Regions from separate parts of the Aminobacter sp. BA135 genome, predicted to be linked through region 2. Evidence: predicted binding sites of a transcription regulator. Region 2 holds the regulator's gene; the other holds the start of a gene.
The links. Region 2 encodes PhoB, which activates phosphate uptake and scavenging genes when phosphate is short. Its sites were predicted from a motif close to TGTCATNNANCTGTCAT; they were not measured.
Positions count from the first base shown of each region.

Region 1: the regulator PhoB is predicted to act here: its motif matches at 5,181-5,197, upstream of SLT36_RS29410 (esterase-like activity of phytase family protein).

Region 1 is NZ_CP139573.1:312,671-319,835, reverse strand. It holds gene SLT36_RS29430 (serine hydrolase domain-containing protein) at 1-765, opposite strand, end outside; gene SLT36_RS29425 (ABC transporter substrate-binding protein) at 833-2,362, opposite strand; gene SLT36_RS29420 (helix-turn-helix domain-containing protein) at 3,055-3,936, shown strand; gene SLT36_RS29415 (hypothetical protein) at 4,181-5,089, shown strand; gene SLT36_RS29410 (esterase-like activity of phytase family protein) at 5,271-7,165, shown strand, end outside.
Region 2 is NZ_CP139572.1:1,462,864-1,470,028, reverse strand. It holds gene SLT36_RS07200 (ROK family protein) at 84-1,325, shown strand; gene phoB (phosphate regulon transcriptional regulator PhoB) at 1,352-2,041, opposite strand; gene phoU (phosphate signaling complex protein PhoU) at 2,140-2,844, opposite strand; gene pstB (phosphate ABC transporter ATP-binding protein PstB) at 2,883-3,707, opposite strand; gene pstA (phosphate ABC transporter permease PstA) at 3,732-5,048, opposite strand; gene pstC (phosphate ABC transporter permease subunit PstC) at 5,045-6,511, opposite strand; gene SLT36_RS07170 (PstS family phosphate ABC transporter substrate-binding protein) at 6,614-7,165, opposite strand, start outside.

The DNA of each region.
Region 1 (7,165 bases), on a different replicon from region 2:
CAGGTTTTGCTGCCAGATGATCATGTCCGCCAAGGTCGACACCAGGCCGCCTTCCCCGCCGATCGCAATGCCCCAGGCAGATTTGAGCCACTGGCCTTGTGGGCCTCGCCGGTGATGATCCGCCAGACGGGGACGGATTTCGTCATCTCTCACCATCAGTTGCGTATCAGTCATCCCGAGGGGGCCGCTGATGTAGTGCTCAAGCGCCTCGTTGAAATTCTTGCCCGTTACCTTCTCGATCAGTTCGGACAGCAGGAGAAAGTTCGAATTGCTGTAGAGGAGGTCTGTCAGGGGTTCAAAATTGAGCCCCAGTTGCCATGCGACGATCGCCTTCGCCGCCGACCTGGAGGACGGCGCGGTGATTGGAATACCAGCCATGATCATCGAATCCAGGATGTCGCGAATGCCGCTGGTGTTCGATGCCAGATGGCCAAGCGTCACCCGGCTGCCCCAATCGGGCAGCCATGGAAAGTGATCTCGTATGCCGTCTTCTGCTTGAAAAAAAAAATCACTCTCCAGCATGAGGATCATCAGCACGGTGAACTGCTTGCTTTGGGACGCTATTCGCACAACCGAGCGGTCCGTCAGCGGCAGTCGATGGGCCAGGCTGGCAAGCCCCCTCGCCCGTTGATAGACAAGGCGGCCCTTGTGCAGAACAGCTACGGCGACGCCGGGGCCGTCGGGCGATGCTGCCTCGGAGATACATGCATCAAGCAATGCGACTTCGGTTGATCCGAGCGATCCCGAACGCTGAGAAACAGACATTTGATGTTCCGCTAATATTCCGCGACAAGAAGCCTGTCCCCGTGAGGAACGGGGACAGGCGGGTCCCTTACTTCTCCAGCGACACGTTCCAGAACGAGGCCCAAGGAGACGGCCAGAAACCCTTCAATCCGGGCGCCTTGGCCGAAAGTGCGCTAAAATTTCCAACCTTGATTATTGGTGCTTGCTCCATGATCAGCGACTGCACGGTGCCAAAAGCAGCAACGCGCTTCGCCGGATCGGCGGTGCCTGTCAGCGCCGTCATCGCATCCGCAATTTCTGGCGTGCTCCACCAGCCGACCGCCGTTGGAGAAAAGATATTGATCAGCGCCGGCTCAGCCAAGAACGGGCTGTGCGTGATGAAGATGTCCCACAATTCAGGATTCAGGATGCGCTGGGTCAGTGTCGCCCAATCGACGACCTCCATTTTCACGTCGAAACCAGCGAGCTTCAGGTATTCTGCAGCGACCAGCGCCATCTTGTAATGAAACTCGTACTGGCGACTGGTCAGAATCCGCAGCGGCGTCGGCGTCGTCAGCCCGGCGTCGGTGAGCAGCTTCTTTGCTGCATCGGCATCGCCGACATCATAGTTGCCCTCAACACCGACGTTGCTATGCCATTGGTATCCCTCCGGATACATTGCGCCCTCGACAGCAAAGAATTTCGGGTCGCCAAAGGCGGCAGCGAGCATATCGCTTTCGCTGAGGGCCGCCTGCACGGCCTTTCTCACCTTTACGTCAGCAAGAACGCCTTGCTTGGCATTCATGCGCATCATCAGCCAACCGGAGTTCTGCAACAGAACCGCCTCTGACTTGCTGTCGGCGAGCCGGCCCATTTGTTCGACGGGCAGCGAGTCCGTATATGCAAATTGCCCCGCAATGGCCCCTTCGAGACGGGTGGAGGCGTCCGGTGCCGGAACGAACCTGATCTCGTCGAGATAAGCGATCCTCGCACCAGCATAACCGGAGCCTTCCTCGGCGCGCGGCTTGTATTTGTCAAAGCGCGTCAGCTGGATGTATTGATCCGGCTTGCGCTCCTTGAGCTGATAGGGGCCGGTGCCGATGACCTCGACCATCGGGTCTGCCTGCTTTTCGCTGGGCAGCATGATCGCGGCGGAATTGTTGAATGCAAGCAGAGCCGGCAGTGCTGAATAGGGCTTGGTCAGGGTGATACGAATTGTCGACTGATCGACAGCCTCGATCTGCTTGACGGTCGGAGCGATCTGCTTACCCCGGCCTGCGAGCTTCATCCAGCGGTCCAGGGAAGCGACGACGTCTGCGGCGTCGAACTGGGTGTCGTCGTGGAAGACGACGCCCTGGCGCAGCTTGATGGTGTACACGGTCCCATCGTCGCTCACCTCGGGCAAGCTCTCCGCCAGCAGCGGCGCGACATTCCAGTTCTTGTCGAAGGTAAAGAGCGTCTCGAAGATGTGCTGGCTGATCATGCCGACGAGATCTGTCGACGTAACCATCGCGTCGAGCGTTGGTGGCTCTCCAACCGTCGCGACATTGATGATGCCACCTTTGGTTGGCTCCGCATAAGCCGCAGATGCGGTTGAAAGCGCGGCCAACGCAGAAACAACAGCCAGTCTCATCGTCATAATGCCAGTCCTCCCAGACTTCCAGTGTAATGGAATATATTCCATATTTTAGAGGCTAGGCTTTTGTCGGTTGTTGTCAAACCTTTTCTGCCGATCCAGTGGCATTGATGCTTGGGCCAATGCACGTCGATCCCTCTTCGCCGAGCTACTTCGGGGCGCGAAGGTTTGCCCGGTTAGGATCGGCCCTGATGGCATAGAACAGCGTGCCCACGCCCACACGGCCGTGAAGCTTGGCGTTGCGCTTCGGTTGTGGAGCGGCGCCGCGTCAGCGGTCCCTGATCTGGTGGAGCTGATGCCTGGACCGCGGCTGGATCTCGATATCGCTAGGCGACATGGCCTGCGTCTGGTCTTGCTGCCATGACCGAACCTGCCGAGATATATTGTATATATATACTTAAATTCATGTGCATCTTAAAAGCAACTTCGTGAATAGATGATAGTTTGATAATTGATCACCTCCGTAGGTCGCATGGGGGTGCGGTGTGGTCGTGTCAAGTATCTTTCCCGAGATGCAACAGACTGGTACGAATGGCTCAAAAGTACGGACTCTCAATTATTCAGTCTCAGGTGATACGGACTCTGATAGCTTTAAATCTTGGCAACAGCTTCTGGCGTCGCTGTTCAGGGTGACGCGGCCGTTTCATCGGCGAGAGCATGGTTTTTTCGCCTCGCTGACCGTTTACCACCTAGGCTTGGCGCTGGTTCTGCACGGAAAGAGCGATGCCGTGCGTTACTCGCGATCCGATGCCTGGACCCTGCGCGATGACTTGGATCATCTTTTCATCCATGTCTGCAGCCAGGGCGGCGGCCATCTCAGGCGCGCCGGCGAGAACAGGCGGCTGAACCATCTCGATGTCGGGATCGTCGACCTGGCAAGCCCGCTCGATTTCGTCGCCTATGCCAGCGAAAGCGTAAGCCTTGTGTTGCCGCGATCGCTCCTGTCGCCGACCACCGGCGAACTGGACAGGCAGCATGGCCGCATTCTGTTGCGGGACACCCCGGTTGGCGGTCTGCTTGGGCAGCACATCGTGACCCTGTGCCAGACGGCGCCACGGCTATGGCTCCACGAGGCGGTGGCGCTCGCTCGGGTGACGGCGAACCTGGCCGACACATGCCTGGGCATCGGCGCCGTCTCGTATCCGGCGCCCACGACGACGTCTCACGGCGGTCTCATGCGGTCCATCCGAGGTTACATCGAAGAGCGGCTGCATCAGCCGGACCTGGCGCCCGAAGAAGTGGCCTCAGCGTTCCTCATTTCGCGAAGCCAACTCTATCGGTTGTTCGAGACATCTGGCGGCGTCAGGCACTACATCAGCCGTCGCCGCCTTCGCCGCGCGCTGCTCGACATCTGCAGCCCGGCCCTTCGCCATAGGCGTATCGGCGACATCGCCTACGATCTCGGCTTCAGGAATGAGGCTCATTTCAGCCGGATCTTCCACGACGCCTTCGGCAGTTCGCCCCGTGCTGCACGCGCTGCCAGCAAGCGCGGCGATGCTGAATGGCTCGCGGTCGCCTCTCCCGCACCGGGCGGTAATCAGCTGGAGCATTGGCTCAAAGAGTTGATGGCTGGGTGACCTACCCACAGGCGCCTCGCGGTGGAGAGCCAGCAGAGCTTGCTGGGACAGACAGACATGTTTTTGGGACGCCAGCCGGAGGACGGGTCTCCGAAAATGCGACAGATTATATTTAGCGGCGTGGCGGAAGGTTACTTAAAATACTACGAAATATTCTTGGAGTTCCAAGAGTTTCGTGGGAGCGCGCTTCGCGGCGATTTCTGTTGTGTCTGATTTTTGTCAACCATAGTTCCAGGAGGCCAAAATGGCGAAGCTACACATCTACAAGAAGGTCGGGAATACATGGACGAAGATCGCCAATGGTGACGGCACCGTCAGCACCGACGAGCCGTTCACGGTTACCTTGTCGTCAGGGTCCGTCACCAGCGGAAACACCTACGACATCAGGCAAGGCCAGTCGGTGACCGGTGACCTGTGCAATTGCACTGCGGTCAACGGCAAGAACGCGACCTTCAGCGCGGCGGCGGCCGACGAGGTGGAGACCTACGAACGGGATGTCGCACGGCAGAGCCTGGCGAGCTTCTACGCGGCCCTGGACGCTGTGTCCAAGGCAGTGACAATCCTTGTCGATCTCGATGACCTGGCCACGCTCAAGACCAACAACTACGCCATGTGTTTTGCCAAGAAGGTCGCCTCCGGCAGCGACGGCGGCAGCTACAACGTCGTCTGGCAGTCGCTGACCAAATATGTCTACAGCACTGCCTTCTCGTGGACGCCTCAATTCTCGCTGTTCGGCACCAATGTCTTCGCCGACACGGTGACGGTCACGGCGACAACCAACCAGCGGGCGCTCGGCCTCGGCCAGCAGTGCCTGCTCGACGCGAACGGTATCCTGCAGCCGCCGGCGACCGGCGGTCCAGTCACCGGTGTCTCCATGCAGAACCAGTTCGGCCTGATCCACCCGGCGCTGAGCCAGATCTCGACGCTGAACGGTGTCCAGCAGACGACGCCGCTCTACGTGGCGCCCAGCGGCATGGTTCAGGGCTCGGTGACGCTGACCCCGATCGACACCGTGATGGTGTGGTTCCAGCAGGACATCGCCACCTCAACGATGTTCAGTTCGGCTCGCTCCATGTCCACCGAGATCGACCTCACCTCGACCAACACCGCCACCCGCCTCTACAAGGGCGGCCAGTGGTCGACCCCATCCTGACCTGCAAAGACTCCCGGGCGGTGCTCGTCGCCCGGGAGGTCTTTCGCGGCAACGCAATACCCCCTCACCATCGTTCGGCGCTCGTCGCACCTGTCATGAAACCATCATGCTGTTGTCATCGCGCTGAAATCTCATTGCCCCAAACGAGGACCGCAATTCCGTTCAGGCAAAGAGGTTTCCCATGTCACGCAAGCTCCTGCTTTTGACGTCCGCGCTGGCGGCGTCCGCAGCCTTCCCCGCTTATGCCGACCAGGCGTTCAACCGGATCGCCACCTTCCCGGTCGCAACCAATCTGCCGGCTGGCGTCGACGCCGCGACTCTGACCTCGTCGGAGATCATCGCCGCGACCGAAGACGGCATGACGCTGGTCTACTCCGACAGCCCGCTCGGCGCCGTCGGCTTCATCGACATCACCGACGCCAAGGCGCCGAAGGCTGCCGGTATCGTCAAGATCGAAGGCGAGCCGACTTCCGTTACGGTCCTGGGCGGCAAGATCTTCGCCGGCGTCAACACATCGAAGACCAAGCAGGAGCCTTCGGGCAACCTGACCATTATCGACCTCGCCTCCAAGGCAATCGACGCCTCCTGCGATCTCGGCGGCCAGCCGGACTCGGTGGCGCTGAGCAAGGACGGCAAGTTCCTCGCCATTGCGATCGAAAACGAGCGCGACGAAGAGCTGAACGAAGGTGCGCTGCCGCAGCTGCCGGCCGGCAATCTGAAGATCGTCTCGTTGAAGGACGGTACCGCCGACTGTGCGTCGATCAGGACGGTCGACCTGACCGGTATCGCAGCGGTTGCGCCGGAAGATCCGGAGCCGGAATTCGTCGCCTTCAACGAAGCTGGAGAGATCGCCGTCACGCTGCAGGAAAACAACCACATCGCGATCGTGGATGCAGCCTCGGGCAAGATCGTCTCGCATTTCTCGGCGGGCGAAGTGACGCTCGAAAACGTCGACACCAAGAAGGACGGTGCTCTGAGCTTCACCGGCAAGGTCGAGAACGCTGTGCGCGAACCCGATGCGGTGAAGTGGCTCGACAATGATCGTCTCGTCGTTGCCAATGAAGGCGACTACAAGGGCGGTGCGCGCGGCTTCACCATCTTCTCCAAATCAGGCGAAGTGCTCTACGAGTCCGGTCCATCCTTCGAATACCAGGCCGCCGCCGCCGGTCACTATCCCGACGGCCGCAACAAGAAGGGTATCGAGCCGGAAGGCCTGGAGTTCGCCCAGTTCGGCGGCCAGAAATACATCTTCGTTGCCGCCGAGCGGGCGTCGCTGATCGGCGTCTACAGAGACACCGGCAAGGAGCCGGAATTCGTCCAGCTGCTGCCCTCGGGCATCGGCCCCGAGGGCCTCGTCGCCATCCCGCAGCGCAACCTGCTGGTCACCGCCAACGAGACGGATCTCGGCGAGGACGGCCTCGCACGTTCGCATGTCATGGTCTATGAGCTCGGCGAAGGTGCAGCCAACTATCCGCAGATCGTGGCAGCTCCCAACGAAGACGGCACGCCGCTCGGCTGGGGCGCACTTTCGGGTCTCGCCGCCGATCCCAAGGAAGCCGGCAAGCTCTATGCGGTGTCGGACTCGGTCTACCGCTCGGCGCCGGCGATCTTCACCGTCGATACCACCAAGAGCCCTGCCCTGATCACCGCAAAGACCGTCGTCACGCGTGACGGCAAACCGGCGCAGAAGCTTGATCTCGAAGGCCTGGCACCGGATGGCAAGGGCGGCTTCTGGCTCGCCTCCGAAGGCCGTACCGACAAGCTGACCCCGCACGCCATCTTCAACGTCAACGCCAAGGGTGAGATCAAGGAAGAAATCGCGTTCCCGGCCGAGCTGCTGGCGCACGAGACCCGCTTCGGCCTCGAAGGCATCACCACGCTTGGCGAAGGCGACGACCTGACCCTGGTCATGGCGATCCAGCGCGAATGGGCAGACAACCCCAAGGGCCAGGTCAAGCTCTTGGCCTACAAGCCCAAGGACAAGGAATGGTCGGCGGTCCGCTATCCGCTCGACAAGACCGAGAAGGGCTGGGTCGGACTGTCGGAGATCACCGCCCATGACGGCAAGTTGTTCAT
Region 2 (7,165 bases):
GGCGCTGGGTCTGGCACAATCACTTGGCGCGTAAGGGACTGCCGCTAAGAAGGGCAGCGCTTCGCCGGGAGGAAGACGAGCACATGTCGGTCGGCATACGTCACGACGATCTGAGACGGCGCAACCGCGCCATGGTTATATCCGCGGTTCGCCGAGCCAGCCAGCCATCGCGAACCGAAATCGCCGCCACCACCGGCCTCAGCCATTCGACGATCTCGACGATTTCCTCCGATCTCATATCAGAAGGCATCCTTGCCGAGGCCAAGTTCAGCGAACCCGTCTCCATGAAACGGGGGCGGCCGCAGGTCGGGTTGATGCTCGATGCCGATGCTGCGTCAGTCGTTGCGGTCGTGCTCTCGCTCAACAGCCTGTCCGCCGCCATCATCGACTATGCCGGCAACACCGTGACCGAAGAGACCCGGCGGCTTGTCACGCAGCAGATGCCTGCCGAGGCGCTGGTCGACGAATGCGTCGGAATGGTCCGGCGCCTGATCGACAGCGCCGGCGCTTCGGGCGGCGCCGTCCTACGCATCGCCATCGCCGTCCAGGGCATCACCGACGCCGCCTCGCGCAAGCTGTTGTGGTCGCCGATCACCCGCTACGACGACATCCCCTTCGCCGACCGGCTGGAGCAGGAGTTCGGCGTGCCTGTGTCGGTCGAGAACGACTGCAACATGATCGCCGAGGCCCTGCGCTGGCGAGATCCGGTGCGTTATCGCGACGACTTCATCGCCATCCTGCTCTCGCACGGCATCGGCATGGGCCTCGTCATCAAGGGCGAGCTGTTCACCGGCACGCAGTCGTCGGGTGCCGAGTTCGGCCACATGATCCACCGCCCGGACGGCGCGCTTTGCCGCTGCGGCCGCCGCGGCTGCATCGAGGCCTATGCCGGCAACTACGCCATCTGGCGCAACGCAAGGGTTGGCGACGAGAATGCCGAGCCGCTGGCCGACCTGTCCGACGACGACATCAGGGCCGTGGCCGATGCGGCACGTGACCATGATGGCCCCGAACGTGAGGCCTTCCGCAAGGCCGGCGAAGCTATCGGCTTTGGTCTCGGCTCGATGTTTGCGCTGTTCGACCCCGCCCCCCTCGCCTTCGTCGGCGTCGGCGCAACCGCCTTCGACATCATGGAGCCACATGTGCGCGCGGCCATCGCCAAGACGGCGGGCGGGCTGCACTCGAAGGCGATCTCCTTCGACACCGAGCCCAACGAGGTTCCACTCAAACGCGAGGGCGCGATGATGCGCGCGCTGCTTGCCGTTGATCAGGAGATCTTTGCCGCAGGCACGGCTCCACGCCGTGCCGGTGCCGACGTCGCCTAGCTGAGCGGAAAAGAGCCCGAAGCGGCTCAGTCCTCGCGGATGGCGTAGCCGGCACCGCGGATGGTCCGGATCACGTCAGGCATGCGGCCGTTGTTGACCGCCTTGCGCAGGCGCCCGACATGCACGTCAACGGTGCGCTCGTCGATATAGATCGTCTCGCCCCAGACATTGTCGAGCAGCTGGCTGCGCGAGAACACGCGGCCCGGGTGCCGCATCATGAATTCGAGCAAGCGGAATTCGGTCGGCCCGAGCTTGATCTCGCTCTTCTTGCGGTAGACGCGGTGCGACTCGCGGTCGAGCATGATGTCGCCGACCTTGAGCACCGAGGACAGCACCTCGGGTTTGGCCCGGCGCAGCAGCGCCTTGACGCGCGCCATGAATTCCGGCGTCGAGAACGGCTTGACCAGATAGTCGTCGGCACCGGTCGAAAGGCCACGCACCCTGTCGCTTTCCTCGCCCCGCGCCGTCAGCATGATGATCGGCAGGCGTTCGGTGTCGGGACGCATCCTGAGCCGACGGCACAGTTCGATACCCGACAGCGCCGGCACCATCCAGTCGAGCACCAGCAGGTCGGGCACGTTTTCCTGGAGCCGGATCTCGGCCTCGTCGCCACGCGTGACGACCTCGACCTGATAACCTTCGGATTCGAGATTGTAGCGAAGCAGCACGCCCAGCGGCTCTTCGTCTTCGACGACCATGACCTTGGGAGCGATCATTGGCTATACCTTGTCCTTGCGGATGGCCGCTTCTGGACCATGCGCTGATTTAACCTATGCAGCGCCCCCGCGCCAAACGCATGCGGTTGCGGAAATGCTCAGGCCGGAACCGTCGTCGTGGTCTCGTCGACCTTGGGCCGGTTCAGCGGCAGCTGCGTACCCGTCACGACGAAATAGGCGTTCTCGGCGATGTTGGTGACATGGTCGCCGATGCGCTCGAGGTTCTTGGCGCAGAACAGCAGATGCGTGCAGGCCGTGATGTTGCGCGGATCTTCCATCATGTAGGTCAGGAGTTCGCGGAACACGGCGGTGTACTGGATGTCGATCTTCTGGTCGTCGGCGCGCAGATCCTTCAGGCCCTCGGCCTGGCGCGCGACATAGAGATCGACGACGCCGCGAACCTGGCCGAGCACCAGCTGCGCCATCGCATCGATCGAATGCGAGAGATTGCGCGGGGTCGGCGACTGGCCGACGGCGCCGACGCGCTTGGCAATGTTCTTGGCGAGGTCGCCGATGCGCTCGAGGTCACCCGCCATGCGGATGGCACCGACCACGGCGCGCAAATCCTGCGCCATCGGCTGGCGCTTGGCGATCAGCGTGATCGCCGAATTGTCGAGATCGCGCTGCTTGGCGTCCATGATCGTATCGTCGGCAACGACGTTCTGCGCCAGTGCCTGGTCGGACGTGAGAAGCGCGCGGATGGCGCCGGCCACCATTGCGCCGGAAAGATCGCCCATGTCGCGGATGAGCTGGTCGACGTGCTGAAGTTCTTCGTCGAAGGACCGGACTGTATGTTCGCCCATGATTTCTTCCTCGTATCGTGTGCCGCGACGAAACCCACTCAGCCGAAGCGGCCGGTGATGTAGTCCTGCGTCCGCTTGTCGTCGGGGTTGGTGAACATCTTGTCGGTCGGGCCTTCCTCGACGAGATAGCCGAGGTGGAACATCGCCGTGCGCTGCGACACGCGCGCCGCCTGCTGCATCGAGTGCGTGACGATGACGATCGTGTAGTTCTCGCGCAGTTCGTCGATCAGCTCCTCGACCTTGGCGGTGGCGATCGGGTCGAGCGCCGAACACGGCTCGTCCATCAGGATCACCTCGGGCGAAACGGCGATGGCGCGCGCGATGCACAGGCGCTGCTGCTGGCCGCCCGACAGGCCGGTGCCCGGCTCGTTGAGACGATCCTTGGCTTCGTTCCACAGAGCGGCCTTCTGCAGGCTCTTCTCGACGATCACGTCGAGCTCGGCCTTGTTCTTGGCGAGACCATGGATGCGTGGGCCGTAGGCAACGTTCTCGTAGATCGACTTCGGGAACGGGTTCGGCTTCTGGAACACCATGCCGACGCGGGCGCGCAGCTCGACGACGTCGATCTTGGGATCGTAGATGTCTTCGCTGTCGAGCGTGATCTTGCCGCCGACGCGGGCCGCATCAATGGTGTCGTTCATGCGATTGAGGCAGCGCAGGAAGGTCGACTTGCCGCAGCCCGACGGGCCGATCAGCGCCGTCACCTGATTCTGGCGAACGTCGAGATCGACGCCGAACAACGCTTGCTTCTCGCCATAGTGCACGGTCACCTTGTCGCCGCGCATCTTGATGATTTCGTTCGTTCTGGCGTTCATCTCAGCATTCACCGCGTCGTCGAGGGATTTTTCGGTCATGATGTTCATAGCAGGATGCTCCTTGTCCATGCCCTACCAGCGGCGCTCGAAGCGGCGGCGCAGGACGATGGCGACGATGTTCATGGCCATGAGGAAGATGAGAAGAATGATGATGGCGCCCGACATGCGCTCGACAAAGGCGCGTTCGGCCTCGTTCGCCCACATGTAGATCTGCACCGGAAGTGCGGTTGCGGGATCGAACGGCGTCTTGGGATAGTCGGCGACGAAGGCGACCATGCCGATCAAGAGCAGCGGTGCTGTCTCGCCGAGCGCACGCGCCAGGCCGATGATCGTGCCGGTCAGGATGCCGGGGGCGGCCAGCGGCAGGATGTGCTGGAACACCATCTGCATCTTCGAGGCGCCAAGGCCAAGCGCTGCCGAGCGGATCGACGGCGGCACGGCAGCCAAGGCGGCGCGCGTCGCGATGATGATGGTCGGCAGCGTCATCAGCGTCAGCACCAGGCCGCCGACGAAGGATGCCGAACGCGGCAGGCCGAGGAAATTGATGAACACGGCCAGGCCGAGCAGACCGAAGACGATCGACGGCACGGCGGCGAGGTTGTTGATGTTGACCTCGATCAGGTCGGTAAAGCGGCTCTTCTTGGCGAATTCCTCGAGATAGATCGAGGCGGCGACGCCGATCGGCAGCGCCAGCAAGAGCACGATCACCATCATGTAGAACGAGCCGATGAGGGCGACGCCGACGCCGGAGGTCTCGGGACGGCTTGATGCGCCGTAGCTGAACAGGCCGGTATTGAAATGCTCGGCCATCACGCCTTCGGCCTTGAGCTTGTTCATCCATTCGACCTGCTGGTCCGACACCTTGCGGCGGCTTTCCGGCACGTCGAGGTCGATCTGACCCTTGTAGGCCGAATCGAGATTGGCGGCGGCGAGGATGTCGACGTTGCGGGTCGTGCCGATGACCGAAGGGTCGGCGGCGACGATCGCCCGGAGCTGGACACGCGAGCTGTCGGACAGGAAGCCCTTGAGCTTGCGCACTTCGGCCTTGTTGTTCGGGTCGATGCCGAGCTTGTCGATCAGCGCCTGCTCGGCGAGCTTGGGATAGTTCGCCGTGATCAGCACATTCGGATCGGTCGCCCGCTTGTTGGACGGATCGATGATCTTCTCGTCGAAATTGATCGGCAGCGTCACCGTCGTCTGCCAGAAGGCCGTGTAGCCCTTGGAAACGATCGAGGTCAGCATCACCGCCAGGAAGGCCAGGCCGATGGCGATCGCCAGCACGCCATAGAGGCGGAAGCGGCGTTCGGCGGCATAGCGCTTCTTGAGGCCGATGTCGCGGCGCGGACGGGCAGCTGACGCGGTCAGCGTGTCGAGCGAAATATCGGTCATTCGTACTGCTCCCGGTACTTCCGGACGATGTAAAGGGCGACGATGTTCATCACCAGCGTCAGCGCGAACAGCGTGATGCCGAGCGCGAAGGCGACGAGCGTCTGCGGCGTGTTGAATTCAAGATCGCCGGTCAGCTGGTTGACGATCTTGACGGTGATGGTGGTCATCGCCTCGAAAGGGTTGAGCGTCAGGTTGGCGGCAACGCCCGCCGCCAGCACCACGATCATCGTTTCGCCGATGGCGCGCGAGGCGGTCAGAAGGATGGCGCCGACGATGCCCGGGAGAGCGGCTGGGAGGATGACGCGCTTGATCGTTTCCGAGCGCGTGGCGCCAAGGCCGAGCGAGCCGTCGCGCATGGCGCGCGGCACTGCGGTGATGATGTCGTCGGAGAGCGACGAGACCACAGGGATCAGCATCACGCCCATCACCAGGCCGGCGGTCAGGATCGACTGCGCCTGGATGAACGGGGTGCCGCCGGTGAGCGCCGCACTGATGTCGCGCAGGAAGGGTCCGAGCGTGACGAGCGCGAAGATACCGTAGACGATCGTCGGAATGCCGGCGAGCAGTTCGAGCGCCGGCTTGACCACCGCGCGCACCTTGGGTGCTGCATATTCCGACATGTAGACCGCCGACATCAGGCCGATCGGCACTGCGACGAGCAGCGCGACGAAGGCGATGTAGAGCGTGCCGGCAAGCAGCGGGATCAGGCCGAACTGGCCTTCGCTGGCGCCTGCACCGGCAGCAGCGAAACGTGGATCCCACACCGTGCCGAAGAAGAAGTTGGTCAGCGGCACCTTCTCGAAGAAGGCGATGGTCTGGAACAGCATCGACAAGACGATGCCGATGGTCGTCAGGATGGCGAGCGTCGAGGCGCCGAGCAGGCTCCACAGCATCACCTTCTCGACATTGTTGCGCGCCCTGGCGCGCGGGCTGATGCCCTTGAGGCCGAAGCCGACGCCGATCAGGGCGAGGCCGATCGAGACGACGGCCGAAATCACCCCGAGACGGTCGGATACGCTGTTGGTCTCAGTCGCGATCGGGATCATGTAGTCCTGTGTGTCGGGAGCCAGCGCCACGCCCTTGGCGGCAAGAATCGGCTGCAGCTCGGCAAAGGTCGAGGGCAGTGCTGCAAGCGTCTGGCTGTCGAGCTTGCGCAATCCGCTGGCGAGGCTCTTGACCAGGCCTGCGGCCAGATCTTCATGCGCGACGGTGCCGTCTGCGACATCGGCCGGTAGGGAAGAATGGATGTGGCTGTTGAGATAGGCGCTGGCGCCGATGTCCCAGGCGGCGAGGAACAGCACCGCCGGCACGACGCCGGTCAGGAATGCCCACCAGCCATGGTAGTGCGCCCGCGAGTGCGGCTTGACGGTTCCGTCGTCCTGCGCGCGCGCTCTTTGCCGGCCAACCACGAAGGCGGCCAAGCCTATTGCGAGCACGATGGCGAAGACAAGCAGGAATGACATGGGCCGGCCTCGGTGAATTCGGTTCTTTGTGCCGAACGGGACAGTCGGCGAAATATTCCACGGGGCGCCGGATTTTTCCGACGCCCCGTGGCAGTTCGTTGATTACATGGTCTTGCCGGCGCCGAAGGCTTCGCGCTGGGCAGCGCGCTCTGCGTCCGGAGCAGCAACCAGGCCGTAGTCGGCGAGCGGGCTTTCCGGGCCGACCATCTGGTCGTCGAGGAAGAACTCGACATATTCCTTCAGGCCAGGAACAACGCCGAGATGCGCCTTCTTGACGTAGAAGAACAGCGGACGCGACACCGGATACTCGCCCTTGGCGATGGTCTCGACCGAAGGCGTGATGCCGCCGACGGTGGCGACCTTCAGCTTGTCGGCGTTGTTTTCGTAGAAGGCCAGGCCGAACACGCCGACGCCGGTCTTGTTCGAGTCGATGCGGGCCAGCGTCTCGGAGTAGTCGCCGTCGATGTCGACAGCCTTGCCGTCCTTGCGCACGGCCTTGCAGGCGGCTTCCGCGGCCTTGTCGTCGAGGCCCGAAGCCTTGCCGGCGTCAACGCCGCCGAGCTTCTTGCAGCCGGCGATCAGCAGCTTTTCTTCGAACACTTCGCGGGTGCCGTGCTTTTCGCCCGGGATGTAGGCAGCGATGTCCCAGTCGGG